3 regions of the Kitasatospora sp. NPDC051164 genome follow, and region 2 is predicted to be linked to each of the others. Evidence: riboswitches for the same ligand, from Rfam matches in the RefSeq annotation. Region 2 holds a riboswitch; each other region holds the start of a gene.

Region 1 (9,437 bases), on a different contig from region 2:
CGCGACCTCCCGGTCGGCGGAGACCACCACCACCGGACGGCCCTGCGGCTCGGCCCGCACCAGACGGCGAATCAGCTCGTCCGCGGTCTCCCCGGTCCGGCTGAACCGTACCCGGACCCCGCGCGGCGGTGCCATGATCACCGGAACGTCCAGGTCCTGCCCGTCGAACACACAGGTGACCTCCGCCTGGGTGCGCTGGGCCAGCATCGCCAGCCCGCCCAGCAACCGGATCCGCTGCTGCTCCAGCGGCAGCGTCGGATAGCCGGTCTTGGTCACGTTGTAGCCGTCCACCACCAGGTGCACCTGCGGGATCGCCAGCAGCTGGTCCAGCAGCGCCGGGTCGTCCTCGGCCAGCCCGCGCCGCGCCACGTCGTGCGGCGAGGCCGCCCCCGGCACCACCGCCTCCACCAGGTCCGCCGGGCGGATCTGGGAGACCGGCAGTGCCAGCTCCCGCTGCAGCCCCTGGGCCGACTGCAGCACGGTGTCCAGCAGCAGCCGCAGCCGCATGTCCTCGACGCTGCGCCCCTCGCGGGCCGACCGGCGGCCCTGCTCGGCGGCGTTCTCCAGCTCGGAGACTCGGTGTTTGAGCCGCCGCGCCTCGGTCTCGGCCGCACTGCGCTCGGCCGCGCCCTGCGCCTTCGCGGCCTCCAGCTCCCCGGCCAGGCGGCGCGCCTCGGCCTGCGCCCGGCGGGTGTCGCTCTCGAGCGACCGCACCTTCTTGCGCAGCGACTCGGCCTCCCGCCGGACGCCCTCGAACTCCGCGCGCTGCCGCTCCAGGTCCGCCCGTGCGGCGGCCCGCACCTCGGCCAGCTCGGCCTGCAGCTTCTCCGCGAGCCGGGCCGCCTCCGCGGCCGCGTCCTCGGCGCCTGCCCGCTCGACCTCCTCGCCGACCTCGGCGACCAGCCGGCTCCAGCCCGCCGAACGCACCAGGTAGGCGGCGGCGGCGACGTCCATCGGATCGGCGGCGCCCGGGACACTGCCCGACTCCAGCGCCCTCACCAGGTCCGGCTGCCCCAGCCGCAGCCGCTCCGCTATCCGCACCCGGAACGCCGGCTCCGCCTCCAGCGCGGCCGCCAGCGCGGTGGCCGCGTACTTGGCGCGCCGCGCGGGGGTGAACTTCACGTACTGACGCAGGCTCTGCGGGAGCTCGCCCGGCGGCAGTCCGCCCAGCGCGTCCGAGGCCAGCCCGACCACGCGCCGGCGCACCCCCTCGGGCAGCGGCCGGTCCAGCTTCTCGGCGACGTGCTCCGACCCGGGCTCAGCGGACTCGGAGGTGTCAGGGGTGTCTGGAGTGTCTGGGGTGTCGGGCGCAGCGCTCTCCGCCGGTCCCGTCCCGGCGTCCGGCACCTGCTCCTGCGCAGCGGGCCGAAGCCCCTGCGCTTCGCCGGGCTCCTTCGCTGCGTCCACCACGTCCTCGGCTCCGATCCTGTTTCCGGCGGGGTACGGCCGCGACCGCCCCCTGTCGTCACGCTCCGTGCGTCTTGTCTGTATTGTCCCGTGCGGCGGACGGGCGCGCGGCGCACCGCCCACCACACCGGCGGGGATCAGCCCTGCTCGGTCGGGGCCTCCGCGCCCTCGGCACCCGGGCGGGCCACCAGCTCGACCTGGTCCACGGCGTTGCACCAGCGGCAGCGCACCGACTCGATGGTCTCGCTCAGCACCTCGGTCTCCTCGACCTTGGAGTCGCCGGCCAGGTCGAAGTGCAGGAACTCGGTGACCCGCGCGCTGCGGGTGACATCGAACCGGGTGAGGTTGCCGCACAGCGTGCAGCGCCAGCGCGTCTCGGCGGTCAGGGCGGGGACGGTCATCGGGGGGTCCTCTCGGGTGGTCCCTGCGTGGGCCAGGCGCTCCCCCCGGAGCCCCGGCATCGGCGGCGGGAGGCGGGATTGCCCGCCCCAAGCCTATTGCCTGGGGCAACCATCGCGACCACCGGTCAGCGGAATAGCGGGGCTAGTCCACCTGCCGTAAACCGCCGTGTCACCTGCGGCGCCCGGAGGGATGCTTGGCCGCATGGCGCTCGCGGCCCCCGACCACACCGCCGAGCGGGGCGGCCGGCCGGAGGCGGCCGCCCCGGCGGTCACCTACGCCCTGATCGCGGTCAACACCCTGGTCTTCCTGCTCGGCCCGGCCGCCGGACTCAATCCGCTGTACGGCCCCGGCCAGGCCCGGGTCTGCGCGGAGCAGCGGTACGAGCAGCGCTGGGGCGCCGTCCCGGCCGAACTGCTGACCGGGCGGCCGCTGACCGCCGCGCAGTTGACGGAGGCCCCCGACCCGGTCCCCGGCTGCCCGGCCGCCCCGACCCCGGGCAAGCACCCGGCGCTGTCCGCCCTCACCGGCCTCTTCCTGCACGCCGGCTGGCTGCACCTGCTCGGCAACCTGCTCTTCCTCCACGTCTTCGGCCCGACCGTCGAACGGCGGCTGGGTCGGGCCCGGTACGCCGTCTTCTACCTGGCGGCCGGCAGCCTGGCCACGTACGGCTTCGCGCTCGCCGAGGCGCACGCGCCGGATTCCACCCGGGTGCTCATCGGAGCCTCCGGCGCGATCTCGGCCGTCCTGGGCGCCTATCTGCGCCTGCACCCGCGCGCCCGGGTGACCACCCTCGTCCCGCTGTTGTTCTTCCTGCCGCTGCGCTTCCCGGCCTGGCTGGTGCTCGGCCTCTGGTTCGCCCTGCAGTGGTGGTCGGTGCATTCGGCGGGCCCGGGGGTGGCCTACCTGGTCCACGTGATCGGCTTCTCGGCCGGCTTCCTCTACACCTGCACGGTGGTTCGCCACCCCTCGCGACGACCCGGCTGACGCCCGATACGCTGGCGGCACCCCACAAAGGAGCCCGAACAGTGATCACCGCCATCGTCCTGATCAAGACCAGTGTCGACCGCATCCCGGAGATCGCCGAGGCCATCGCCGCCATCGAGGGCGTCAGCGAGGTCTACTCGGTGACCGGCGGATACGACCTGGTGGCGATGGTCCGGGTGCGCCGCCACGACGACCTGGCCGAGGTCATCCCGGGCCGGCTCAACAAGGTCCCGGGCGTGGCCCACACCGAGACCCAGATCGCCTTCCGCACCTACTCCCAGCACGACCTGGAAGCCGCCTTCGCCCTCGGCCTGGACGAGTAGCGGGGCCGGGGCCTCAGCCCTCCCGGCGGGTGTCCACGACGCAACGCCCGCCCTCGTTGCGGTAGTTCCAGGCCGCGCCGTCCGTGACCAGCTCCCGAACGGCGGTCAGGAAGCGGTCGATGTGCTCGTCCGGCGTCCCGGCGCCGAAGCTCACCCGGATCGCGTTCAGGCTGCGCTCACCCGGCAGCGAGGGCTCCGGCGCACCGCACTCCGACGGCGGGGTGTCCTCGTCACCGAGCAGGGTCCGCACCAGCGGGTGGGCGCAGAACAGGCCGTCGCGCACCCCGATGCCGTACTCGGCGGACAGCGCGGCCGAGAAGTGCGAGCTGTTCCAGCCCCGGACGACGAAGGACAGCACGCCCACCCGGGCGGAGCCGGCGCCGAACAGGTTCAGCACCTTGACCTGGGGGATCCGCGCCAGCCCCGCAGTCAGCCGGTCGACCAGCTGCCGCTCGCGGGCCTCCAGCGCGTCGAAGCCGGCCTCGCTCAGCGCCCGGCAGGCCGAGGCGATCGCGTAGGCGCCGATGACGTTCGGCGAACCGGCCTCGTGCCGGGCCGGGCCGGTGTGCCACTGCACGGCCACCGAGCCGTCCGTCTCCCGAGCCACCGTGCGGGTCGCTCCGCCGCCGGCCAGGTACGGCTCGGCCGCGTCCAGCCAGTCCGCCCGGCCGGCCAGCACCCCGGCGCCGAACGGCGCGTAGATCTTGTGGCCGGAGAAGGCGATCCAGTCGACGTCCAGCTCGCGCACCGAGACCCGGTGGTGCGGGGCCAGCTGGGCGGCGTCCAGCACCACCCGGGCACCGTTCCGGTGCGCGGTCTCGGTCAGCTCGGCGACCGGCCACAGCTCGCCGGTCACGTTGGAGGCGCCGGTGACGCAGAGCAGCTTGGGGCCCTCGGGCGCCTCGGTGAGCGCGGCGTCCAGGGCGGCCACCGCCTCGGCCCGCGAGCGCGGCGCGCGCAGGTAGGTGACGCCCAGTCCGGCGTGCGCCCAGGGCAGCAGCGAGGCGTGGTGCTCGGTCTCGAAGGCGAACACCCGGGTGCCGGCCGGAACGGCGGCGGCGAGCAGGTTGAGCGAGTCGGTGGTGGCCCGGGTGAAGACCACCTGGTCGCCCTCGCGCAGGTCGAGGAACTCGGCGACGGTGCGGCGGCTCTGCTCGAAGAGGTCGGTGGACAGCTGCGAGAGGTACCCGGCCCCGCGGTGCACGCTGCCGTAGTACGGCGCGTAGGCGGCGACGTCGTCCCACACCCGCTGCAGCGCCGGCGCGCTGGCCGCGTAGTCGAGCGCCGCGTAGCCGACCTTGTCACCGCTGGCGAGCGGGACCTGGACGTCGGCGCCGAGGACCGCGAGGGGGGTGCCGATCTCGGTGGAGAGAGACATGAGGATGCACTCCTTCGGGGGTATGGGACCCCGGGAGTGCCAAGTCGTCGGGCGTCCGCGCTTGCCGCACGGACGGTTTGCCGTGGCGACCCGGTCCTCACCCAGGGCACCCCGCCACGGACGGAGGGTTGCCGGACAGCAAGCTGGGGCTTTGGCGCTGTCACTCATGACCTGCCGAAGACTCTAGGTCGGGTCCAGCGGGTGGTCAAACGGGCATCCACCATCCGGACAGCCGGGGAGCCCGCGCCGGCGTACCGGCACGGGCTCCCAACTACCGCTTCAGCTCCGGCTGGTGGCCTCCGACCAGCGCCGCAGCAGGTCCTGCGCGGCGCCCGAGTCGATGGCCTCCGCCGCCCGCGCCATGCCCGCCGCGAGCTGCTCCACCAGCGGCGCGTCGCCCAGGTCGAGCGCGACCAGCGCCGCCGCCGTGTTCAGCAGGACGGCGTCCCGCACCGGCCCGCGCTCGCCCGCCAGCAGCCGGCGCGCGACCTCGGCGTTGTAGGCGGGGTCCCCGCCGCGCAGCGTCTCGATGCCGACCAGTTCGATGCCGACCTCCCGCGGGTCGAAGGAGGTCTCGGTGACCACCCCGTCGCGCACCACCCACACCCGCGAGGTGGTGGTGATGGTCAGCTCGTCCAGCCCGTCGTCGCCGCGGAAGACCAGCGCCGTCGAGCCGCGCCGGGCGAGCACGCCGGCGATGAGCCCGGCCAGCCGCGTGTCGAAGCAGCCGATGGCGTGGGAGGTGACCTTGGCCGGGTTGGTCAGCGGGCCGAGGATGTTGAAGGCCGTCGGCACCCCGAGGTCGCGCCGGGCGGTGGCGGCGTGCCGCATCGAGGGGTGGAACTTCGCCGCGAAGCAGAAGGTGAGTCCGACCTCCTCGGCGACCTGGGCGACCCGCCGGGCGGAGAGGTCCAGCGCCACGCCGAGCTTCGCCAGCACGTCCGAGGACCCGGTGGACGAGGAGGCGGCCCGGTTGCCGTGCTTGACCACCTTGGCGCCGGCGGCCGCCGCGACGATCGCCGACATCGTGGAGATGTTGACGGTCTTCGCCCGGTCGCCGCCGGTGCCGACGATGTCCACCGCCGGGCCGGGGATCTCCAGCGGTTCGGCGTGCGCGTACATCGCGTCCACCAGACCGGTGACCTCGTCGACCGTCTCGCCCTTGGCCCGCAGCGCGATCATGAAGCCGGCCACCTGGGCGGGGGACGCCTCGCCGCTCATGATCCGGTCCATGGCCCACGCGGTGGCCGAGCGGTCGAGGTCCTCCCCCCGCAACAGCGCCGCCAGGATGTCCGGCCAGGAGCGGACCACCTGCGCGGGGTCGCTACCGCCGTTCGCAGGGTTCACGTTCACCATGGCTGACTCCAGCTGTTGTCGGTTCCCCCGCTCCGGGGGACGTCCGTACGGTTGGGAGCCAGCCTATCCAGCGGCGGGGCGCCTACGGCCCTGTCTTCTCTAGTACTGAGACACCGCCGCTCAGCGGCCGGCCGGAGCCCGCTTCGCCAGCCGTGCCCGCAGCAGGGTGGCGACCGCCTCGGCCAGCGCCACCGGGTCCACCGGTCGGGAGATCGCGGCATCGGCCCGGCTCCAGGCGGCGAGCCAGGAGTCCTGCGGCCGGCCGATCAGCACCAGCACCGGCGGGCAGCCGTAGATCTCGTCCTTCAACTGGCGCCCGAGCCCCAGCCCGCCGGCCGGGACCGCCTCGCCGTCCAGCACGCAGAGGTCCACGCCACCCTTCTCCAGTGCCTTGAGCACCGCGGGGGTGGTCGCGCACTCCAGGTAGGACAGCTCGGGAAGATCCTCGGCAGGCCGGCGGCCGAGCGCCGTCAGCACCTGCTCGCGGGTGTTGCGATCGTCGCTGTAGACGAGGACGGTGAGCGTCTCATCGGTCGTGTACGCCATGGACCCTGCTCCCTCAAGTGTGATCCGGACCACGTTCGCCTGATCCGGATGCTACTCCCGATCACCCTCCGCCGAGGGCCCCTCGCGCACGTTCCTGCTCAAGGCGCCGCGCCCTGGGCTCACCCGCCTGGAGGACGGCCCGTCACCCGGGCCCGCCCAGTCCACCCGTACGGCCGACCCCGGCCTCTCCCCCTACCTCCCGCGGCTACTCCGGCCGTGCGGCGACGCGCCGGGCAACGGGGTCGTAGGCTGCTCCGAGGAACCGTCAGAAAAGGGACACGCCGCTGCTCAGCCCCCATCCGGGCACCCCGTCGCCCCCCAAGCGGGCATACCGCACGCACCGGACACTCCGAGGGACACCCCCCGGCGTGAAGACGGAATAAGGGACCGACATAATGTCCGTCGTGGCGACAGCAACAGCAGTAGAAACCGGGCACGCGCACGGATCGGTCAACCGGCCGAACATGGTCAGCGTCGGAACGATCGTCTGGCTCAGTTCCGAGTTGATGTTCTTCGCGGCCCTCTTCGCGATGTACTTCACGCTCCGCTCCGTCAAGGGAGCCGAGTTCTGGACCGAGAAGGCTCACGCCCTCAACGTGCCGTTCTCCTCGGTCAACACCACCGTCCTGGTGCTCTCCTCGCTCACCTGCCAGCTCGGCGTGTTCGCCGCCGAGCGCGGTGACGTGAAGAAGCTCCGCATGTGGTTCATCATCACGTTCATGATGGGCGCGGTCTTCATCGGCGGCCAGGTCTTCGAGTACACCGAGCTGGTCAAGAAGGACGGCCTGTCGCTGTCCTCCGACCCGTACGGCACGGTGTTCTACCTGACCACCGGCTTCCACGGCCTGCACGTGACGGGTGGTCTGATCGCCTTCCTGCTGGTCCTGGGACGGACGTACGCAGCCAAGCGCTTCACGCACGAGCAGGCCACCGCCGCGATCGTCGTGTCGTACTACTGGCACTTCGTCGACGTCGTGTGGATCGGCCTGTTCGCGACCATCTACCTGATCAAGTAACCAGCTGATCAGGTCGCTGGCCACCGGCTGCGGCCCCCGCCCTCACCGGCGACGGGCCGCTTCTGCCGGTGCCGACGCTCCCACCGACCGACCGCGCGCGCAGCCCTTAGACAGGCAGCCTCGTGCCGGCCAGACCGGCCGCCGGGTGCACCCACCAGTCGACCAGATCCTGACACCGGGGTTATTCCGTGAAAAAGCTCTCCGCACGACGGCGCCACCCATTGGCGGCGCTGGTCGTCCTACTTCTCGCCCTGGCGGCAACCGGGGGGCTGTACGCCGCGTTCGCTCCCGCCGACAAGGCGCAGGCCGACGTCGCCGCGCAGTCGCTCGCGATCGATGAGGGCAAGAAGCTCTTCGCCGTCGGTTGCTCCTCCTGTCACGGCCTGAACGGCCAGGGCGGCAGTGACGGTCCCAGCCTGGTCGGCGTCGGCTCCGCCTCCGTCGACTTCCAGGTCGGTACCGGCCGCATGCCGGCCCAGCAGCCCGGCGCCCAGGTGCCGCGCAAGAAGAACATCTACACGCAGGCCGAGATCGACCAGCTCGCCGCCTTCGTGGCCTCCCTCGGTCCCGGCCCGGTGACCCCGAAGGAGGAGCAGTACACCTCGACCAACCCGGAGGACATCTCCAAGGGTGGCGAGCTGTTCCGCACCAACTGCGCCCAGTGCCACAACTTCGCCGGCCAGGGTGGTGCCCTGACCAAGGGCAAGTACGCCCCGTCGCTGGAGGGCGTGGACGCCAAGCACATCTACGAGGCCATGCAGACCGGCCCGCAGCAGATGCCGTCGTTCCCGGACACCACCATGCCCGAGGAGCAGAAGAAGCAGATCGTGGCCTTCGTCCGCCACACCACCAGCGAAGAGCCCAACCCCGGCGGTCTCACGCTCGGCAGCCTCGGTCCGGTGACCGAGGGCCTGTTCGGCTGGATCTTCGGTCTTGGCACGCTCATCGCGGTCGCGATCTGGGTCGCCGCCCACACCACCAAGGCCAAGAAGTCATGAGCCACGACATGTCAGAAGAGAAGCTCCCGGAGTCGCACGGCTCCGCCGGCGAGGTCGCCGACCACGGCAACCCCTTCGCCGACCCGGGCCTGCCGGCCCACGAGCCCCGTCGCACCGACATCGACGAGCGGGCCGCGCAGCGGGCCGAGCGCCAGGTGTCGCTGATGTTCGTGATCTCGATGCTCGCCACCGTCGGCTTCATCGCCTCGTACGTGGCCATCGACCCGGACAAGATCGTCTACATCTTCCCGCTGGGCAAGGTCAGCGCGATGAACTTCGCGCTGGGCCTGACCCTGGGCGTCGCCCTCTTCATGATCGGCGCGGGCGCGGTCCACTGGGCCCGCACCCTGATGTCGGACGTCGAGCTGCCGGCCGAGCGTCACCCGATCGAGGCCTCCGACGAGGTCCGCGCGGACGTCATCGACCAGTTCAAGACCGGTGCCGCCGAGTCCGGCTTCGGCCGCCGCAAGATGATCCGCAACACCCTCATCGGTTCGATGGCGCTGGTCCCGCTCTCCGGCGTGGTCCTGCTCCGCGACCTCGGCCCGCTCCCGGAGAAGAAGCTCCAGGAGACCGGCTGGAAGGAGGCGACCCCGGCCAAGCCGCTGCCGCTCGTCAACATGAACACCCTGCAGCAGATGAAGCCCGAGGACATCGCCATCGGTTCGCTGACCTTCGCCATGCCGGAGGGCCTGTCCACGCACGACGAGGACTTCCAGCAGCGGATCGCCAAGGACGCCCTGATGCTGGTGCGCATCGCGCCGGACGACATCAAGGACGACAAGTCCAGGGAGCTGGGTTTCGAGGGCATCCTCGCCTACTCCAAGATCTGCACCCACGTCGGCTGCCCGATCAGCCTGTACGAGCAGCAGACCCACCACGCGCTCTGCCCCTGCCACCAGTCGACCTTCGACCTGGCGGACGGCGCGCGCGTCATCTTCGGCCCGGCCGGTCACCCCCTGCCGCAGCTGAAGATCACCACTGACGACAAGGGCAACCTGGTCGCCACCGGCGACTTCGCGGAGCC
Region 2 (9,437 bases):
AGGGTGTCGCCGGCCTCGGCCAGCCCGCCGCCGACGATCACCGTGGACGGGTCGAGCAGGCTCTGGGCGAGGACGATGCCGTCCGCCAGGGCGTCGACGGCCCGCTGCCAGACTGCGCGGGCGCGGTCGTCCCCGGCGTCCACCGCGGCGGCGCAGGATGCCGCGTCGGCGTCGGGGTCGCCGCTGGCCTCGGCCCAGGCGCGGGAGACGGCGGAGGCGGAGGCCAGCGTCTCCAGGCAGCCGCGGGCGCCGCAGCCGCACTGCGGTCCGCCCGGGCGGACCACGACGTGGCCGATCTCGCCGCCGTAGCCGTGTGCGCCCGCCTCGATACGGCCGCCGATGCCGATGGCGCCGGCGATGCCGGTGCCGAGGGCGATGAACAGGAAGCGGTCGACGCCCCGGCCGGCGCCGATCCGGCCCTCGGCCAGGCCGCCCGAACGCACGTCATGGCCGAGGGCCACCGGCATCGCGGTGCCGTCGGGGCCGGCCAGGCGCTCGCCGAGGAGTCCCCGCAGGGGCAGGTCCCGCCAGCCGAGGTTGGCGGAGAAGACCGCGATCCCGTTCTTCTCGTCGATCGTGCCCGGGACGGCCACGCCGGCCGCGAGCGGGGCGACGCCGAAGCGGCTGCGCCCCTCGGCCGCCAGGTCGGTGGCGAAGTCGAGGATGGCGGCGACGACGGCGTCCGTGCCGTGCTCCCGCCCGGTCGGTCGGCGTGCCTCGAACAGCACGGAGCCGTCCTGGGCGAGCAGCGCGGCCTTCATGCCGGTGCCGCCTACATCGAGTGCGATGACGTGCTTCACGGAGGACAGTTTCCCTTGGTGGGCAGAAGAGGTCTAGTCCAGTTGTCGGATTGGTCTGGTCCATACTGGGTGAGCTTTGTCGCAGCCGTGGGGGTCTGCGGGGCTTTGGGCGGGGCGTACGAGGGGTGTCCGGACGGTTGTCCGGGGGTGAATCGGGCGCTGGTGTTGCGCATCGTGCAACGACTCCGGGCACTTCGGTAACTACTGGTGCGGGGCGGCCCAGTGGTGTGGACCAGTGGTCGGCGGGTTTGGCAGTGTGGCGCCTCCCCCCTGCCGGATTCCCTCGTTCCGGCGGCAGTTCTTCCCCCTAAGGCGGTACCCGCGTTGAACAGGCGCGTCCACGTTCCCCCCCGTGTGCTCGGCAGTGTGCTGGCCGGAGCCCTGGCACTCACCGCAGTCGGCGCGTGCAGCGGGCAGGACCAGGGGACCGTCACCCTCAAGCTGGTCGCCGCGGACTACGGGGAGAGCCAGGAGACCAACTCCAAGCACTACTGGGACGGGGTCGCCAAGGCCTTCGAGGCCGCCAACCCCGGGATCAAGGTCAGTGTCGAGGTCGACAGCTGGACCGAGATCGGCAAGAAGGTCGAGGACATGATCGCGGCCGGGAAGTCGCCGGACCTGCTGCAGACCGGCGGCTTCGCCGACCAGGTCGCGGCGGGCCGGCTGTACCCGGCGTCCGACGTGCTCTCGATGGACACCCAGGTCGACCTCCTGGACACCTTCGCGCACGCCGGGCAGGTGCTCGGAATCCAGTACGGGATCCCGTTCGTGTCCTCGTCGCGGGTGCTCTTCTACAACAAGGCGATGTTCCGGCAGGCGGGGATCGCGCAGCCGCCCGCCACCTGGAGCGAGCTGAAGCAGGACGCGGAGAAGATCAAGGCCAAGGTGCCGGGGGTGACCCCGTACGGGCTTCCGCTGGGGCCGGAGGAGGCGCCGGCGGAGTCCATGCTGTGGACGCTGAGCGGTGGCGGGAGCATCTCCGACGACGTGGGCAACTACACCATCGACAGCGCCCAGAACCAGGCGACGTTCGGCTGGCTGAAGAGCAACCTGGTGAGCACCGGGCTGACGTACCCGGACCCGGGGAAGATGAACCGCACCCCGGTGTTCCAGGACTTCGCGGCCGGGAAGGTCGCGATGCTGAACGGGCATCCGACGCTGCTGCGGATGGCGACCACCGGGAACATCGAGTTCGGGACGGCGCCGATCCCGAAGAAGGACGGCGTGGGGCGGACCGGGAGCCTCGGGGTCGCGGACTGGATGATGGCGTTCAAGGCGAACGGGCACAAGAACGAGATCAAGAAGTTCCTGTCGTTCGTCTACACCAAGGACAACCAGCTGAAGTTCGACGAGCAGTACAACCTGCTGCCGGTCACCCAGGACGCCTTCGACCAGATGTCGACGGACCCGAAGCACACGGACCTCAAGCAGTTCGCGGTCGGGCTGACCAACGCGAGCTTCTACCCGTTCGGGGACCCGGCGTGGGGCGAGGTCAGCAACCGGATCAAGGCGGGGATCGGGCAGGCCGCGACGGGGGACCCGAAGGTGGTGCTCGGGGGGCTGCAGGACGCGGCGGTGCAGGAGGCGGCGCGGGTCCGCAAGTAGACCGTACGGAGGGCCCGGCCGGTGAGGCCCGGCCCCGGGGGTTCCCGGGCCGGGCCTCGACGTGTCTTCATGCAGAAGAGCCGCTCAGGGGAGCGTGATCGCGTAGGCCTTGCGGAGGGTCTCGTGGACCGTCCACGTGGTGCGGTCGCCCTCCCGCAGGACCGCGCAGTCGCCGGGGCCGACCTCCAGGGTCGGGCCGCCCTCGATCTCGATGGTGGCCCGGCCGCTGAGCACCACGAACATCTCGTCGGCCTCGACGTCGGTGACCACGCCGGGGGTGATCTGCCAGATGCCGCGCAGCTGACGGCCGTCGGCGGACTCGGCGAGGACCCTGCCGGTGACCTCGGGAGCGCCGGAGACGATCTGGGACGGGTCGAGCGGGTCGGGTTCGAGGTCGGCGGCGGGGATGTGCAGGGCGAAGCTGGGCGTGGTCATGGGGCGACGTTAGCGGCGGCGGGGGAGCGGTGGGGCGAGCAGTGTGTGTCGGGGTCGCGCGGGAGAATGACACTCCGTAGTGGCGGGCTCAGGCGTGTGGAGGTGGGTGCGGTGGGCGAGCTGAGTGCGCGGGACCGGGCGGTGCTGGCGCTGGAGGGGCGGCAGTGGCGGACGGCGGGCGCCAAGGAGCGGGCGATCCGCGAGGAGCTGGGCCTCTCCTCCACGCGGTACTACCAACTGCTGAACGCGCTGCTGGACCGGGAGGAGGCGCTGGCGCACGCGCCGGTGCTGGTGAACCGGCTGCGGCGGGTGCGGGCCGCCCGGAGGGAGGCGCGCTGAGCCGGGCGTTCCGCGCCGGGGCCGGGGGTATGTGCCCCGGTATGGGATTCGGTTTGGGATTCGAAGAGACGTGGGCGCCGGGCACCGAGGCCGGACGGGAGGGCGTGCGGGCGATCCTGCGGGCGCCCCGGGAGGCGGTGATCGGGCTGGACTTCGACGGGACGCTGGCGCCGATCGTCGCGGACCCGAGCCGGGCCAGGGCGCACCCGGGCGTGGCGGGGGCGCTGCGGGTGCTGGCGTCGTCGGTGCGGTCCGTGGTGGTGGTGACGGGGCGGCCGGCGCTGTTGGCGGTGGAGTACGGCGGGCTGGCCGGGGTGCCGGGGGTCGTGGTGCTGGGGCACTACGGGGCCGAGCGGTGGGAGGACGGCGAGGTGACGGCGCCGGAGGTGCACCCGGGGGTGGCGGGGGTGCGGGAGGTGTTGCCGGGCGTGCTGGCGCGGGCCGGGGCGCCGGCGGGGACGGGCGTGGAGGACAAAGGGCGCTCGGTGGCGGTGCACACGCGGCGGACGGCGGCGCCCGAGGAGGCGCTGGAGCTGCTGCGTGCGCCGGTGGGGGAGCTGGCGGCCGAGTACGGACTGGTGGTGGAGCCCGGGCGGCTGGTGCTGGAGCTGCGGCCGCCGGGGGTGGACAAGGGGGCGGCGCTGACCGGGTTCCTGCGGGAGCGGGGGGCCCGTTCGGTGCTGTACGCGGGGGACGACCTGGGGGACGTGGCGGCCTTCGCGGCGGTGGAGAAGCTGCGGGGCGAGGGCGTGGCCGGGCTGCTGGTGTGCAGCGGGGCGGTGGGGGACGCGCCGGTGCGCGAACTCGCCGACCGGGCGGACCTGGTGGTCCCGGGCCCGGCCGGCGTGGTGGCGCTGCTGGAATCGCTGGGGGAGGCGCTTACAGCGCGTTGAGCTGGTCGAGGAACCACTGCTGCGGGGGGAGTGCGGTGGCCGCCGCCGCGAGGCGCTTGGTGCGGTCGGCGCGCTCCTCCTCGGGCATGGTGAGGGCGGCGTGCAGGGCGTCGGCGGTGGCGATGACGTCGTACGGGTTGACCGTCAGGGCGTCGTCGGCGAGCTCCGCGTGGGCGCCCGCCTCCCGGGAGAGGACCAGGGCACAGCCGTGGTCGGAGACCACCGGGACTTCCTTGGCCACCAGGTTCATGCCGTCCCGGATGGGGTTGACCAGGGCCACGTCGGCCAGGCGGTAGGCGGCGAGGGAGCGCGGGAAGTCGTCGTTGACGTGCAGGATCAGCGGCTGCCAGGCGGGGGTGGCGAACTCGTCGTTGATCTCTTCCGCGAGGTCCTGGACGGCGGCCGTGTAGTTCCGGTACTCGGCCAGGTCGGTCCGGGACGGGTAGGCGAACGCGATGTGGACCACCCGGTCGTGCCACTCGGGGCGGGTGCGGAGCAGGTGCCGGTAGGCCTGGAGGCCGCGGACGATGTTCTTGCTCAGCTCGGTGCGGTCGACCCGGACGATGGTGCGGCGGTCGCCGACGGCTTCGCGCAGGGCGGCGAGGCGTTCGTCGACGTCGGGGCGGTGCGAGCGTTCGCGCAGGAAGTCGGCGTCGGCGCCGAGGGCGTGCACGCCGAGGCGGGTGGTGCGGCCGTCGAGGGTGACGGTGAGTGCCTCGTGGTCGACGGTGGCATCGAGGAGGTCCGCGCAGCAGGCGGCGAAGGCGCGGGCCCAGCGCTCGGTGAGGAAGCCGGCCCGGTCGGCGCCCAGGATGCCGGTGAGGACGGCGCGGGCGACGTCGTCGGGGAGCAGCCGGTAGTACTCGGGCGGGGCCCAGGGGGTGTGCGAGAAGTGGCCGATCCGCAGGTCGGGGCGGGCTGCGCGGAGCAGGGCCGGGGTGAGGGAGAGGTGGTAGTCCTGGACCAGGACCGCGGCGTTCGGGGCGGCTTCGGCCGCCAGGGCCTCGGCGAAGGCGGCGTTGTAGGCCCGGTAGGCGGCCCATTCGGTGCGGAAGGCGGCGTCGAAGGAGGGCGCGGTGGGGGTCGCGTAGAGCAGGTGGTGGACGAACCAGAGGGTGGAGTTGGCGACGCCGTTGTAGGCGCGGGCGAAGGTCTCGGGGTCGATGGCCAGCATCCGGACGGCCTGCCCGCCGACGTCGTGGCCGGCCAGGTCGAGGCGGCCGCGGGGGGCTTGCTCGGCGGCTCTGCGGTCCGCCTCCCCCAGGGCGGCGCAGACCCAGACCGCGTTCGGGTCGTCGATCGCGGAGAGGCCGGAGACCAGGCCCCCGCCGCCGCGCCGCAGGGTCAGCGTGCCGTCGTCGGCGGTGCTGAACGACACCGGTCCCCGGTTGGATGCCACCAGGACGGGGGCGGTGCCGGTCGCACTCGAACGTTCGGTCGTGAGATCGCCCATGGTTGGCATGTTGCCGTGGGTCAGGCGCGGCAAACCCGGGTCCCGTCCTCAGTTCCCCCGGGGCCGCCCTCGGTCAGTGGCGGATCGCGTATTCGGGGACGGTGTGCATCGGGGGGCGCTCCAGGGCGGTCACCGGGTGGGTGTGGGCAGTGAAGGCGCGGGTCTGCGGGTCGCGGGTGAACTGGGTGAGCTGCGGGAGGAGGAGGTCGGCGGAGGCCTTGAGCCGGTGGGCGCGGTCGAGGCGTTCGAGGGCGGTGCGGTAGATGGTGGCGGCCATCCGGCCGAGGGCCTGGCCGTCCTGGTGGCGGTGGTGCCGGACGCCGACGTCCACCTGGGCCAGGGCGTCCAGGCCTACCAGCTCCAACGCGTCGACCAGCAGGCCGAGTTCGACGCCGTAACCGGTGGGGAAGGGCAGTCGTTCGAGCAGGGAGCGGCGGGCCGCGTACTCGCCGCCGAGGGGCTGGACGAAACCGGCGAGTTCCGGCCAGTGGAGGTTGAGCAGGGGGCGGGCGACGAGTTCGGTGACGCGGCCGCCGCCGGCCGGGACGACGGCACCGGATTCCGTCTCGAGAGGACGGTCGTACATGGCCTTGACCAGCTGGATGGACTCGTCGGTCAGCAGGGGGCCGACGATGCCGGAGACGAAGGCCGGGTCGAACTCGCGCAGGTCGGCGTCCACGAAGCAGACGATGTCGCCGCGGGTGACCAGCAGCGAGCGCCAGAGCACCTCGCCCTTGCCGGCGGCGGCGGGCAGCCGGGGCAGGATGGCGTCGCGGTGCTCGACCCGGGCGCCGGCCTCGGCGGCGACGGCGGCGGTGGCGTCGGAGGAGCCGGAGTCGACCACGACGAGTTCGTCGACGAGCGGGAGGCGTTCCATCAGCTCGCGGCGGACGGTGCGGACGATGTCGCCGACGGTGGCCTCCTCGTCCAGGGCGGGGAGGACGACGCTGACCGTGCGCCCGGTGCGTTCCTTGGCCGCGAGGAGGGTGCGCACCGGCCGGTCGGCCGCGCTCCAGGAGCGGCGGCGCAGCCAGGACGCCGCCTGCGGAAGCAGCTCGGGAGTCGGTTCGGCGGGCACGGAAGTCTCCTCGGCGGGTGGGGTGGGACGGCTCATCTCGCGTGGCGGACGGTCCCGTTCAGGATTGACGCCTTCGGATACAGTCTTCGTACAGCGGCCGGACCTTCGCACGCCGGGGTCGCCGCTGAGTACCACCACAATTTCACAAGCTCATCCAGAGGGACTGAGGGAACGGCCCGTTGACGTCCCGGCAACCTTCTCGCGCGGCTGTTCTCGACAGGCCCCGGCGGGACAGGTGCCAATTCCGGCCTGTGGCGCGTCCGCGCCGCGGGGAAGATGAGGAGAGAGGCCTCGCCATCATGGCTATCGACACTGTCGCACCTGTTTCCGTGGACCTCGGCCCCGCCGTCGCGCTGTCCTGTCGGGAGTGCGGCACCCGATTCCCGCTCGGTCCCGACTTCGCGTGCCTGGAGTGCTTCGGCCCGCTGGAGATCGCCTACGAATTCGGCAGCGAGGGCGCCGAGGAGCTGCGCAAGCGGATCGAGGCCGGTCCGGCGTCCGTCTGGCGCTACGCGCCGCTGCTGCCGGTGCCGGCCGACGTGGCTTCCAAGCCCAACCTGAACCCGGGCTGGACCCCGCTGGTGAAGGCGGACAACCTGGGCCGGGAGCTCGGCTTCACCGCCCAGCTGCACATCAAGGACGACTCCGGGAACCCGACGCACTCCTTCAAGGACCGCGTGGTGGCCTGCGCCATCGAGGCCGCGCGGGCGTTCGGCTACACGACGCTGTCCTGCTCTTCCACCGGCAACCTGGCCGGCGCGGTGGGCGCGGCGGCCGCCCGGGCCGGGTTCCGGTCCTGCGTGTTCATCCCGCACGACCTGGAGCAGGGCAAGGTCGTCATGGCCGGGGTGTACGGCGGCGAGCTGGTCGGCATCGAGGGCAACTACGACGACGTGAACCGCTTCTGCTCGGAGCTGATCGGCGACCCGGCCGGCGAGGGCTGGGGCTTCGTCAACGTCAACCTGCGGCCGTACTACGGCGAGGGCTCCAAGACGCTGGCGTTCGAGATCTGCGAGCAGCTCGGCTGGCGGCTGCCGGAGCAGATCGTGATCCCGATCGCCTCGGGCTCGCAGCTGACGAAGATCGACAAGGGGCTGCAGGAGCTGATCAAGCTCGGCCTGGTCGAGGACCGGCCGTACCGGATCTTCGGCGCCCAGGCGGAGGGCTGCTCGCCGGTGTCGGCCGCCTTCAAGGCCGGCCGGGACGTGATCAAGCCGGTCAAGCCGGACACCATCGCCAAGTCGCTGGCGATCGGCAACCCGGCCGACGGCCCGTACGTGCTGGACATCGCCCGCCGGACGGGCGGCGCGGTGGAGGACGTCACGGATGCCGAGGTCGTGGCGGCGATCCGGCTGCTGGCGCGGACCGAGGGAATCTTCGCCGAGACCGCGGGCGGGGTGACCGTCGGCGTGCTGAAGAAGCTGGTCGAGACCGGACAGCTGGATCCGGCCAAGGAGACCGTCGCGATCAACACCGGCGACGGCCTGAAGACCCTGGACGCCGTCTCCGACGCCGGGATGACCGCCGTCATCCGCCCGACGCTGGACTCCTTCCGCGCCGCCGGCCTCGTGTCCGCCTGAACCACCTCCGCCCCGTGAGGCCCCACCCGCAAGGAGAGCCATGAGCGCCAACGTCCGCATCCCCACCATCCTGCGCACCTACACCGGCGGCGCCGCCGAGGTGACCGCCGAGGGCGTCACCCTGGCCGAGGTCATCGCCGACCTGGAGCAGAACCACGCGGGCATCTCCGCCCGCATCCTGGACGACGCCGGCAAGCTGCGCCGTTTCGTCAACGTCTACGTGAACGACGACGACGTGCGCTTCGCCGAGGGCCTGGCGACCGAGATCAAGGACGGCGCCAGCGTCTCGATCATCCCGGCGGTGGCCGGCGGCTGCTGAGCCGTGACGCCGGCTATTCGGCCGCCCGCCCGTACGGAATTCCGCTTTCCGTATGCGCGGGCGGCCGGTTGCATTCCGGCTGGAATATTTCCGAGTCGAGTCGGAGTAGAGTGTCGCTCGGCTGGGAACAGGGGTTCCCTTGCGGCCACCCGCGGTGTTCCGCCGGGGCGGCGTCCGGCCGGTGAGACCGGCTCGTGAAACATGTCAGGCGGATGTCAGAATTGCCGCGGGCATTTGGGTAATTCGTCCGCTATGTCCGGCGTTAAATGCCGAGATTTTCCCGATTCAGCCCGTGCTGTCCCTTGACGCTTCAGCGGAATTACCGGCGGCTGACCCTGTTGCAGAGGGCGTCGGTCCGGATACATTCAGCGGCGGTCGACGCAATCACCCGCTCACCGGAGGCCGTTGGGCGTCCCGTGCGGAGGGTTGCGGCGTGCACGGCTGCGCCCAGGGGGGGTTCCCCGGGCCGGCCTTCAAACCAATCCGGGCCCGCGACCTGCGGGCACGTGAAGGGCCAGCACAGCACTAGGGGAGTTCGGAATGGCTCAGGGCACCGTCAAGTGGTTCAACGCGGAGAAGGGCTACGGCTTCATCGCGGTCGACGGTGGTGCGGACGTCTTCGTCCACTACAGCGCGATCCAGATGGACGGCTACCGCACCCTCGAGGAGGGCCAGCGGGTCGAGTTCGAGATCTCTCAGGGACAGAAGGGCCCGCAGGCGGACATGGTCCGCGCCGCGGTCTGACCCCTTCCGACCCCAGGAGCTCGGCGCGGCCCTACGGCTGGTGACCACTCGCTTCTCGACGGGCCCGTGCGACACGCGTCGTGCGGGCCCGGCGGCGTCCCCGGGCGCCCCCGGCGACGGCTCGCGGGTTGCCGATTGGGCTTGCACTCGACCACCGTGAGTGCTAATCATTGGCGTTAGCACTCACAGCG
Region 3 (9,437 bases), on a different contig from region 2:
GCGAGGCCGAGCCGTGCCGGACCTGCACCGGGAAGCCCGCGTCCGCGACCCCGCGCAGGACCGCCCGGGTGACGTCGACCGGGTGGGTGGCGATCGGGTAGCCGTTGAGACCCGCCCCGACGGCCAGGGCGCGGCGCGCGGCGTCGAGGTCGCCGGTGCGGGTGTAACTGTCCAGGGTGATGGTGCCGACGGTGACGGCGGACGCCCCCCGGGTGGCGAGCAGGCCCGCCCGCATCGAGGCCGCCGCCGCCATGCCCATCCGGGGCTGGACCACCAGGGCGCCGGCCTCCGCGGCCTGGGCCACGAACGCGCCGAAGCTCGTCACAGCAGGACCCGGGAGTGCAGGCCGTCGACGAACTCACGGAACCCGGCCACCGAGGAGCCCTCCTCGAAGACGGCGTCGAAGCCGGCCGCGAGCAGCGTCCGCTCGCGGTCAGGGTCGTCGGCTCCGGCGATGCCGAGCTTGCCGCCGATGACGGTCGGTGTGCGCCGCAGGTCCGGGCAGGCGCGCAGGGCCGGGATGACCCGCAGACCCTCCTGGTGGCCGTGCCCGTTGACGCTGCTGATCACGATCAGGTCCGGCTCGATCCGGCGGCATTCGGAGAGCAGCAGCGCGTCCGGGACGCATGCGCCCAGATTCGTCACCCGGTGCCCCATTTCCTCCAGCAGGAACTGCAGGAACACCAGGTTCCAGGTGTGCGAATCCGAGGCCATCGTCGTCACGACGACGTCCAGTCCGCCCCGTTCGGCATTTCCGTGCACCACAACTCAGCCCTCATCGGTAGAGATCGTCGATGGAATTCCGCCGACGCCCCGGCCGGCGGCCCGGGAATTCCGGCGCGTCGTCGGCGACGGCCCAGCCCCACCAAGAACGTTAGGAACGACGGGGCCCGGCAAGCGGCAGCTCGTGCGGCAAAAAGCGGCAGAATCGACGCCGGCGGATGCCCGGCCGGGGAGTCACCGCATCGTCAGCCCGCCGGCTCACGGCGGTTCAGCCCGCGACGGCCAGCAGTGGGACGTCCCCGGCCGTCGGAAGCCGGAGTCCGGGCTCCTCCCGGACGAGGCGCCGGCACAGGTTCAGCACCGTGAAGCGCACGCCGTCACGGGCGGGCACACTGCGGATCAGCCCGCGGGACAGCAGTTCGTGCACCGTCGCCAGGCAGGTCTGCAGCGCCCAGCCGCTGCGCGCCGCCGCGTCCTCCCCCGACCAGTCCCCGGGCTCGTCCACGAGCACCGCCAGCAGGGCGCGCTGACGCTCCGACAGTGTCCGGATGGCCGGCTCCACCTCGTCCCGCACGTCACCGCGCGCGCCGAACACCAGCGGCGGCGCCGCGAGCGTGAACGGGACGGCCCCCAGCCGGGCCACCAGCTGGGCGGTGGACTGCACCAGCGCCCACCCCGCCGCGCGCTCCAACGCGCCCGGCAGGCCGTCCAGGTGGCGGCAGAGCTCGGCGACCGCGGGCGCCTCGGAGCGCTCCAGGGTGTAGCCGGGGCGCAGCCGGCACAGGTGCGAGAGCAGCAGCCGGACGGCGCCGACCTGCGCCAATGCCTCCGGATCGGTGTCGAGTTCGGGGGCCGGGACGGGCAGCGGCGCGAGCGGGATGACCTGGCCTCCGGGCAGCGGCCGGGCCTCCCGGGCGGTGATCAGCACCCGCAGCCCGGGGCAGTGGTGGAACAGCCCGTCCAACTGCCCGGCGTCCACCCCGCCGTCGGCGCCGTCCAGCACCAGCAGGGCGGGCCGGTCGCCGATGTGCCGGACGATGTCCTCCAGCAGGCCGCGCCAGGGCTGCGGGCCACCGCCGCAGTCCACCCACCGCACCGACCAGCGGGCGGACAGGTGCAGCCGGCGGGCCACCTCCAGCGCGAGCCGGGTCTTGCCCACCCCGCCGAGTCCCACCAGCGAGACCAGCCGGTCCCCGTGCACGGCGAAGGCGTCGGCCAGTACCTCGGTCTCCATCTCCCGGCCGACGATCGCCCCGCGCGGCACCGGCGGGGCGGCCGGCTCGGCCACCGACTCGGCGGCGAGCTGGTGCCGGCGGGCGGCCTCCTCGAAGTCCGTCCGGCTGCGGCCTTCCAGCCGCAGCGCGTCCGCCAGCAGCCGGACGGTCTCGTTGCGGGGCCGGCGCACCCGGCCGCTCTCCATGTCCCGGATCGCCCGCACACTGAGGGTCGCGTGGTCGGCCAGGCACTGCTGCGTCAGCCCGATCCGCTCGCGCCGTAGCCGCAGCAGCTCGCCGAAGCCCGCCGCCGTTCTCACCGCTTGCACCGATTGCCCGCCGTCCATGCCTCGTCTGCCCTTCGTGGTCCGGACTGCTCCTGAGGTCGGGCCGGCGGCGGCAGCAGCACTGGGCACCCGCGCGGCCCGTGGTTCGGCCGTACGAGCCCCGGTGGTCAGGCTGTGGCCTCCGAACCGGTTCCCTCCGGTTCCCGATGCTCCAGGCTCGCCGTCTACGCCCGATCAACGATCGATCACCGGCCCCACCCGCGACCTTCACCCCGGCCTCACATCCCGCCCGACTGTCAGTCCCTCCTTGTACGGTCGGTCCCGGTGACAACGCTGCCGATCCGAGAGTGTGACGCATGTTCAGGACAGACCCGGAGACGCCCGACCTCTTCATCACCCCGGTCGAGGACGTCTTCATCCGCAACCACCTCGGGCCGCACCCGCGGCTCGAGGCGGCGACCTTCTCGCTCACCGTCGAGGGCCTGGTCGAGCGGCCCCTGCGGCTCGACCTGCACGCGCTCCGGGGCCTGCCACAGACCCGCTTCACCGCCGTCCACGAGTGCTTCGGCAACCCGCTGCGCCCCCACGTGCCGACCCGCGCCGTCACCAACGTGGAGTGGGTCGGCGTCCCGCTCGCCGCCGTGCTGGACCTCGCCGGTCCGCGCCCGGAGGCCCGGCACGTCTGGCTGGAGGGCGCCGACCACGGCGCCTTCGCGGGCGAGAGCGGCGTGAACTACCTCAAGGACCTGCCCCTCGACCAGGCGGGCTCCGAGGTGTTCCTCGCGCACACCATGAACGGCGAGCCGCTGCCCCCCGACCACGGGTACCCGCTGCGGGCGGTGGCGCCGCGGATGTTCGGCACCAACTCGGTCAAGTGGCTGACCAGGATCGTGCTGGCCGCCGACCGCCCCGAGCACCTCTTCACCACCCGCCTGTACGTCCGCACGCTGCCCGGCGAGAGCGAGGCTCAGCCGGTCCGCGAGAAGGACGTCAGCAGCAAGCTGCTCACCCTGCGGGACGGGCAGTCCGTTCCGGCCGGGAGCTGTGAAGTGGCGGGCTACGCCTGGAGTTCCACCGAGGTGACGGCCGTCGAGGTCGCCGTGGACGACGCCGACTGGCAGCCCGCCGCCCTGGACGGGCGCGGCCCCGACCCCACCTGGCAGCGCTTCCGCCTGCGGTGCGACCTCGCCCCGGGCCCGCACCGCGTCCGCTGCCGGGCCACCGACTCCGCCGGGCGGGTCCAGCCGCTCACCGGGGACCGGAACGCCGTCCACGAGGTGCACGTGGTGGCCGAGGCGCGGGAGTCCGCCGGGGTCGGCGCGCGCCCGGCCGGGCGGTGATCGCTGGGGAAGCGCACAGACCGGGGCACAGGCGGACCGAACCGGGCGGGATGGGACGATACCTGCCATGTTTAGCAAGTCTCCATCGGTCCAGGGCGCCGGCGCCCCGCCCGACCCGCTCCTGCGGCTGCTGCTCGAACTGGGTGAGGCCCTGTTGGGCGGCGGTCTGCCCGTCCATGAGGTCGAGGAGGAGCTCCGCGGGCTGGGGCGGGCGCTGGGGGCTCCGCAGGCGCGGGTCGCGGCCCTGACCAACGGGCTGTTCGTCGCCCTGGGCGCGGACGAGGCCACCCGGTTCCAGCCGGTCGGCGCCGCGCTGCGGTTCGAGCAGACGGCCGCCGTCCTCCATCTGGTGCACCGGCTGCGCGCGGGTGAGCTCGACGGGCCCCGGGCGCTCGCCGAGCTGGACGGGATCCGGCGGGCGCCGGCCCGCTGGCCGGCGTGGGTGGCGGACCTCGGGGCGCTGCCGGTCGGGGTGGGGGTCTGCCTCTTCCTGCAGCCGGTCGCGGCGAACGTGCTGGCGGCCGGGCTCGGATCGTTGGTCGTGGCGGGGCTGACCGTGCTCGCACGGCGGTTGCCGTACCTGCGGCCGCTGCTGCCCGTCACAGCCGGGTTCCTGGTCGCACTGCTGGTCCTGTCGCTCGCGCGGGCCTCGCTGCTGGACGGCTCGTTGCGGACGATCGTGGCAACGCTGGCGATCCTGCTGCCGGGCGGGCTGCTGGTCACCGGGTTGTCGGAGATCGCCGCGGGTGCGGCCAGCGCGGGTACGGCCCGGCTGGTGTCCGGCGCGGTGCAGCTGGCGCTGTTCCTCGCCGGGGTGGCGGCGGCCGCGAGCGCGATCGGCATGCCGGCCACGGCGCTGGCCAATGTGCAGGTGGTCAAGCCGAGTTGGTGGGTGATCGGGCTGGGTCTGGCGATCGCCGTGGCCGGTGTGGTGGTCAACGTCAACACGCCGCCCTCGGCGATCCCGTGGATCGTCGCGGTGATCGCGGTCAGCGTCACCGTCCAGGTGGTGGTGGGATCGGTGCACGGCGCGGCGATCGGCGGCCTGGCCGGGGCGGTCTCCGCCGCGGTCGCGGCCACCCTGGTGCACTGGGTGCCGGGCGGTCCGCTCTGGCAGGTGCTCTACCTTCCGGCGTTCTGGATCGTGGTGCCGGGCTCCTTCGGCCTGTTGAACACCGCGCAGATCGAGGTCGGCAACGGCGCGCAGCCGGTGCTGGCGGCCGTGTCGGCGGTGTTCGGGGTGTCGATCGGCACCCTGATCGGCTCGGTGATCAGCCGGATCCCCCGCCCCTCCCTCCCCGTCCTGCAGCCTCGGGCGTGAGCCGGGCGGCGGGAGGGACGGGGAGGAGCGGGGCGAGGAGGAGCGGCCGACGAACCCGGTCAGGAGTGGCGTAGCGCTTCGGTGAGGCGGTGCGCCGCCTCGGTGACGGCCTGGGAGAGCTGGGCACCGGGGTGGCGGGTGAGCCGTTCGATCGGACCGGAGACCGAGACCGCGGCGACGACCCGGTTGGACGGGCCGCGGACGGGCGCGGACACGGAGGCGACCCCGAGTTCACGTTCGCCGATGGACTGGGCCCAGCCGCGGCGCCGTACGCCGCTGAGCGCGGTGGCGGTGAAGCGGGCGCCCTGCAGGCCGCGGTGGAGGCGTTCGGGTTCCTCCCAGGCGAGCAGGACCTGGGCGGCGGAGCCGACCTTCATGGGGAGGGTGATGCCCACCGGAACGGTGTCGCGCAGGCCGGAGAGCCGCTCGGCGGCGGCCACGCAGATCCGGACCTCGCCCTGTCTGCGGTAGAGCTGGGCGCTCTCGCCGGTGACGTCGCGCAGGTGGGTCAGGACCGAGCCGGCGGCGGCCAGCAGGCGGTCCTCGCCGGCGGCCGCCGACAGCTCGGAGACGCGCGGGCCGAGGATGAACCGGCCCTGCATGTCCCTGGTGACCAGGCGGTGGTGTTCGAGTGCCACGGCGATCCGGTGGGCGGTGGGCCGCGCCAGGCCGGTGGCGGCGACGAGTCCGGCCAGGGTGGCGGGACCGGCCTCCAGGGTGGCAAGGATCGAGGTGACCTTGTCGAGCACACCGACGCCGCTCGTGTTGTCCATGGAATGGATACTCCGTCTCAAATCCCGTGAGCGGCGGGTCGGCGCTGCTCACGGAGGCTCCGGGCGGGGAGCGGGGGTGGTCAGCGAGGACAGGCCGGAGAAGAAGTCGGCCGATTGCCTGCGCCGGGCACGAGACGGGTACGCGAAAGGGCCGGGGCGGGAAGCGCCCGGGCGAAGGACAGCACAGAGAGCACCGTGTCTCCTCATCTTTCCCGCGCCACAGTGGCGACAGGCCGGAGTTGGCACTGATCCCGGACGGCACGGCGCGTACTTCGGACGCCGGTCGACCGGGGAGTTGCCGGGGCTTCGTAGGGCCGGTCCCTCCACCCCTCTGGATGATTCGCGAGGAACCATACAAGACTCCCCGGGCAGCACGTCAAACCTCCACCCCTCACGCGCAGGCAGCGGCGGGCGGCCCGCCGACCGGGCCTTCCCCGGCGGGCCCTCCGGTGGGCCCGATTCGTGGGAGAGTGGAGGAGTCGGGAGTTCCGGCCTGAGCGGTGGCCGACCTCCCCCCGGAGACACTCCAGAGGTCTCCCATGACACAGCTGAACGAGATCCGCTCCATCGCCCCGGAGGCCCTCGCCGTCGCGGGCGTGCTGGACCCGCCGGTCGCGGCCGGGGCGGGATCGCGGGGCTACAACGACTTCGTCGACCCAGGCGACCTGCCGGACTCCGCGCAGCCGTGGCAGTGGCACTGGTCCCCCGACCTCCTGTCGCGGCTCGCGGAGGACAGCTGGCTGCAGGTGAAACTGGGCTACAGCTGGTTCGAGGCCGCGGGCAGCGCGGCCGGACCGGTGCGACTCACGCTGTACGGGGTGCCCCACCGGAGCCGGCACGCGCTGGCGACGCGCCTGGCCGAGGCCCGTCCCGCGGTCGGCGCGGTCTTCATCGCGGACGACACCCTGGAGCCGGAGCCCCGCTGGCAGTGGCCGCTGCGCCTCTGCGCCGTCACGACGGAGGCCGCCGAGGGCCTGTTCGCCGTGCTGGACCACGACGCGGAGGTAGCTCCGGTCATCGACGTGTACACCCTCGGCGAGCAGGACGGGGACTGCGACGTGCTGGCCGTCTCCGGCGCCGCCGAGTTCGACGCGCTGACGGTCGGCGGCGGCCTCAGCGCCGTCTGCCTGGCCTGGTGCGCCCCACAGCCGCCCGACCCGCACCAGCTGGCCCAACTCGACGCGGCCGCGCGTAGGCTCGACGCCTCCGGCTGGGTCGTCGCGGACCTCTCGGCGACCGGCGCGGTCGACTGGCTCGACCGGTTCGTCCGCCATCTCTCCGAGAACCTCGCCCTGGACGAAGCGGCCGGCCGCGCCGGCTCCTGGCTGACGGTGGCCCACCCCGGGCTCGCCGAGCACCACGCGGTGGCCGAGGGCCTGGCGGCCGCGGTCGAGCCACCCCCGGCCCCCGCGGTGCCGCCACCCCCGGTCGAGCCGGCCGAGCTGCCGGCCGGTGGCTCGGCCGAGCCGTACGCCGGTGGCCTCGGCGGGCAAGCGGCGGACGACCTCCGTCTCTCCGACCGGCGGCCGCCGCTCGCGGCCCTCACCGACCGGATCCGCCGCGCGGCCGCAGGCGTCCGGTTCAACGGGATACGACTCGGCGGGGTCGTGGCCGACGCCGTCCGGGAGGTCCGCCAGGCCGGAGCGGCGCCCGGCGTGACCAACGACCGCTACCTCCAGGCACTCGTCAGCGACCAGCAGACGGGCAACCGGCTCCTGCACGCCTTCCACGCCGGCGCGGTGAACGAGATCCACCTCCGGGTGGGTCCGCACAGCGCCGAGTGGCACCAGATGGCGTCCGCGTTCCCCGAGCAGGGCCTGGAGTTCCGGGGCGGGGCGGCGCGCCTCACGGTCACCTTCGACGAGGAGCGGGACCAGGCACTCCTCCACGAGCCCGTGGAGGTCTTCCTGCCCCGGCGGGGCGCCTCCAGCGAGGCCGTCTTCCCGGTGACGGTCGGCGCCCAGGAGCGGGAGATCCGGTGCACCGCGCGCGTCTACTACCGCAAGCGCCAGCTGCAGCGGCTGGTGATCAGCGGCCCGGTCGCGGCGTCCGACGACCCCGTGGACGGGCGGGAGATCGCGATCAACGGCGAAGCGTACGACTCGCTCGCCGAACCGCCGAGTCGGCACGACGACACCGACACCGACGCGAGCGCGGGCGCGGGCGCGGGCGACGCGGCCGACAGCGCGGCAACCGACGCCCGCTCGGCGACGATCCGGATCGTGAGCGACGAGGTCCTGGTGGTCGGCACCGGCGAGAACGGCCCGGTGCGGATCCCGGATCTCGACCGGTTCCGGGCCGGAATCCGGGGCCTGCTCAACCAGTCCGTGAACGAGGACGCCGCCGCCACCGGCCCCGCCACCGGCCCCGGCCCCGGCCCCGGCTCACCCACACCGGTCGCCCTGCTCCGCGGCCTCGCCCAGCAGGGCAGCTCCCTCTACCAGCAGTTGGAGCAGCAGGGGTGCAGCGGTTTGAAGGACGCCGCGTCGCTCCAGCTGGTGTCGGCCGAGACGGCCGAACTCTGGCCGCTGGAGTTCGTCTACGACTACGGGTATCCCGCCGACACCGCCAAGCTCTGCGACGGCTGGCAGCACGCCCTCGAAACCGGGACCTGCTCCTGCCGCCGCCCGGACCGCTCCGGCGTCCTCAGCCGCAGGACCATCTGCCCGCTCGGCTTCTGGGGCTTGCGCATGGTGATCGAGCGCCGGGTGGAGCGCGCCCAGCTCGACCGCAGCGTGGTCGAACAGGCCCCGCAGGGCACCCGCAGCACGCTGCGCCCGGTCGACGGCGCGCTCTTCGCGGCGAGCAGGATCGTCCGCAAGGCGGACCGGGACCACGCGGTCGGCACCCTGCTGGACTCATTCGGACCCGACGCCCTGCACACGGCCGACAGCTGGAAACGCTGGCGGCAGGTGGTCAAGACCGAAGGTCCCCCGCTGCTGCTGGCCGTTCCCCACCACGGACACGACCAGGGGGCGACCCCGGTCCTGGAGATCGGCCGGGCGAGCAAACTGCCGTCGCTCCTGATCGACCGCCGGGACATCGTCTCCGACCTGCACTCTCACGAGGTCGGCCCGGTCGTCATGCTGCTCGGCTGCAACACCGCCCAGGAGGACGTCAGTTGGCAGAACGTGGCAGCGAGGTTCCTGGAGAAGAGCGCCCCGGTCGTGGTGGGGACGCTGGTACCGACCCTCGGTCGCCAGGCGGCGGTGATGGCGGGCATCGCCGGCGTGATGCTCGCCGGGAACACCCGCGAGGACCTGACCATCGGCGAGTTGGTGCGCGACATCCGGCGGCAGCTGCTCCTCCGGGGTTGCACGCTGGCCATGGCAGTCGTGGCCTTCGGCGACGCCCGCTGGCTGGTCGGCAACCGACCGCCAGTGACCGACGACGGGCCGGCAGCGGTCGGCGGTGGGGGTGGTGGAGGTGGAGTTGGTGGTGGTGGCACACCGGAAGCCGCACCTCAAGGCGCACCGGGAGGCGGATCGTGATCACCATCGAGATGCTGCCCGCCGCACACGGCGACGCACTGTGGGTCGAATGGCCCGGCAGCGGAACGGCCGTCCACCGCATGCTGGTCGACGGCGGCCCGAGCCCCGTCTACCCGGCGGTCTTCGCCCGGGTGAAGGCACTGCCGGCCCGCAGCCGCCACCTGGACGTCCTGGTCGTGACCCATGTGGACGGCGACCACATCGAGGGCGTCGTCCGCCTCCTACAGGACCGCGCCGCGCTGAACCTCGCGATCGACGACGTCTGGTTCAACGGCTGGCCGCAGGTAT

What was found. Region 2 has a riboswitch for S-adenosylmethionine ahead of thrC (threonine synthase). Riboswitches for the same ligand answer to the same signal wherever they lie in the genome.
Region 1: it holds a riboswitch for S-adenosylmethionine, as region 2 does, so the genes downstream of both, ACIBEC_RS07590 (aminotransferase class V-fold PLP-dependent enzyme) here and thrC (threonine synthase) in region 2, are expected to answer to the same signal.
Region 3: it holds a riboswitch for S-adenosylmethionine, as region 2 does, so the genes downstream of both, ACIBEC_RS29060 (IclR family transcriptional regulator) here and thrC (threonine synthase) in region 2, are expected to answer to the same signal.

Annotation. Positions count from the first base shown of each region.
Region 1 covers NZ_JBITFB010000004.1:113,738-123,174, forward strand. Annotated here, with positions in the region: gene ACIBEC_RS07570 (NYN domain-containing protein) at 1-1,230, opposite strand, end outside; gene ACIBEC_RS07575 (hypothetical protein) at 1,545-1,808, opposite strand; gene ACIBEC_RS07580 (rhomboid family intramembrane serine protease) at 2,011-2,793, shown strand; gene ACIBEC_RS07585 (Lrp/AsnC ligand binding domain-containing protein) at 2,835-3,116, shown strand; gene ACIBEC_RS07590 (aminotransferase class V-fold PLP-dependent enzyme) at 3,130-4,494, opposite strand; SAM riboswitch class IV at 4,547-4,666, opposite strand; gene trpD (anthranilate phosphoribosyltransferase) at 4,774-5,850, opposite strand; gene ACIBEC_RS07600 (hypothetical protein) at 5,971-6,396, opposite strand; gene ACIBEC_RS07605 (heme-copper oxidase subunit III) at 6,792-7,412, shown strand; gene ACIBEC_RS07610 (c-type cytochrome) at 7,601-8,410, shown strand; gene ACIBEC_RS07615 (Rieske 2Fe-2S domain-containing protein) at 8,419-9,437, shown strand, end outside.
Region 2 covers NZ_JBITFB010000009.1:254-9,690, forward strand. Annotated here, with positions in the region: gene ACIBEC_RS15095 (ROK family protein) at 1-800, opposite strand, end outside; gene ACIBEC_RS15100 (extracellular solute-binding protein) at 1,155-2,405, shown strand; gene ACIBEC_RS15105 (cupin domain-containing protein) at 2,490-2,840, opposite strand; gene ACIBEC_RS15110 (DUF3263 domain-containing protein) at 2,907-3,179, shown strand; gene otsB (trehalose-phosphatase) at 3,221-4,072, shown strand; gene ACIBEC_RS15120 (trehalose-6-phosphate synthase) at 4,059-5,525, opposite strand; gene ACIBEC_RS15125 (glucosyl-3-phosphoglycerate synthase) at 5,599-6,579, opposite strand; SAM riboswitch class I at 6,751-6,886, shown strand; gene thrC (threonine synthase) at 6,903-8,183, shown strand; gene ACIBEC_RS15135 (MoaD/ThiS family protein) at 8,224-8,502, shown strand; gene ACIBEC_RS15140 (cold-shock protein) at 9,043-9,246, shown strand.
Region 3 covers NZ_JBITFB010000021.1:84,666-94,102, forward strand. Annotated here, with positions in the region: gene ACIBEC_RS29035 (methylaspartate mutase) at 1-325, opposite strand, end outside; gene ACIBEC_RS29040 (cobalamin B12-binding domain-containing protein) at 322-714, opposite strand; gene ACIBEC_RS29045 (helix-turn-helix domain-containing protein) at 992-2,257, opposite strand; gene ACIBEC_RS29050 (molybdopterin-dependent oxidoreductase) at 2,581-3,564, shown strand; gene ACIBEC_RS29055 (threonine/serine exporter family protein) at 3,632-4,885, shown strand; gene ACIBEC_RS29060 (IclR family transcriptional regulator) at 4,945-5,658, opposite strand; SAM riboswitch class I at 5,859-6,000, opposite strand; gene ACIBEC_RS29065 (hypothetical protein) at 6,198-9,149, shown strand; gene ACIBEC_RS29070 (MBL fold metallo-hydrolase) at 9,146-9,437, shown strand, end outside.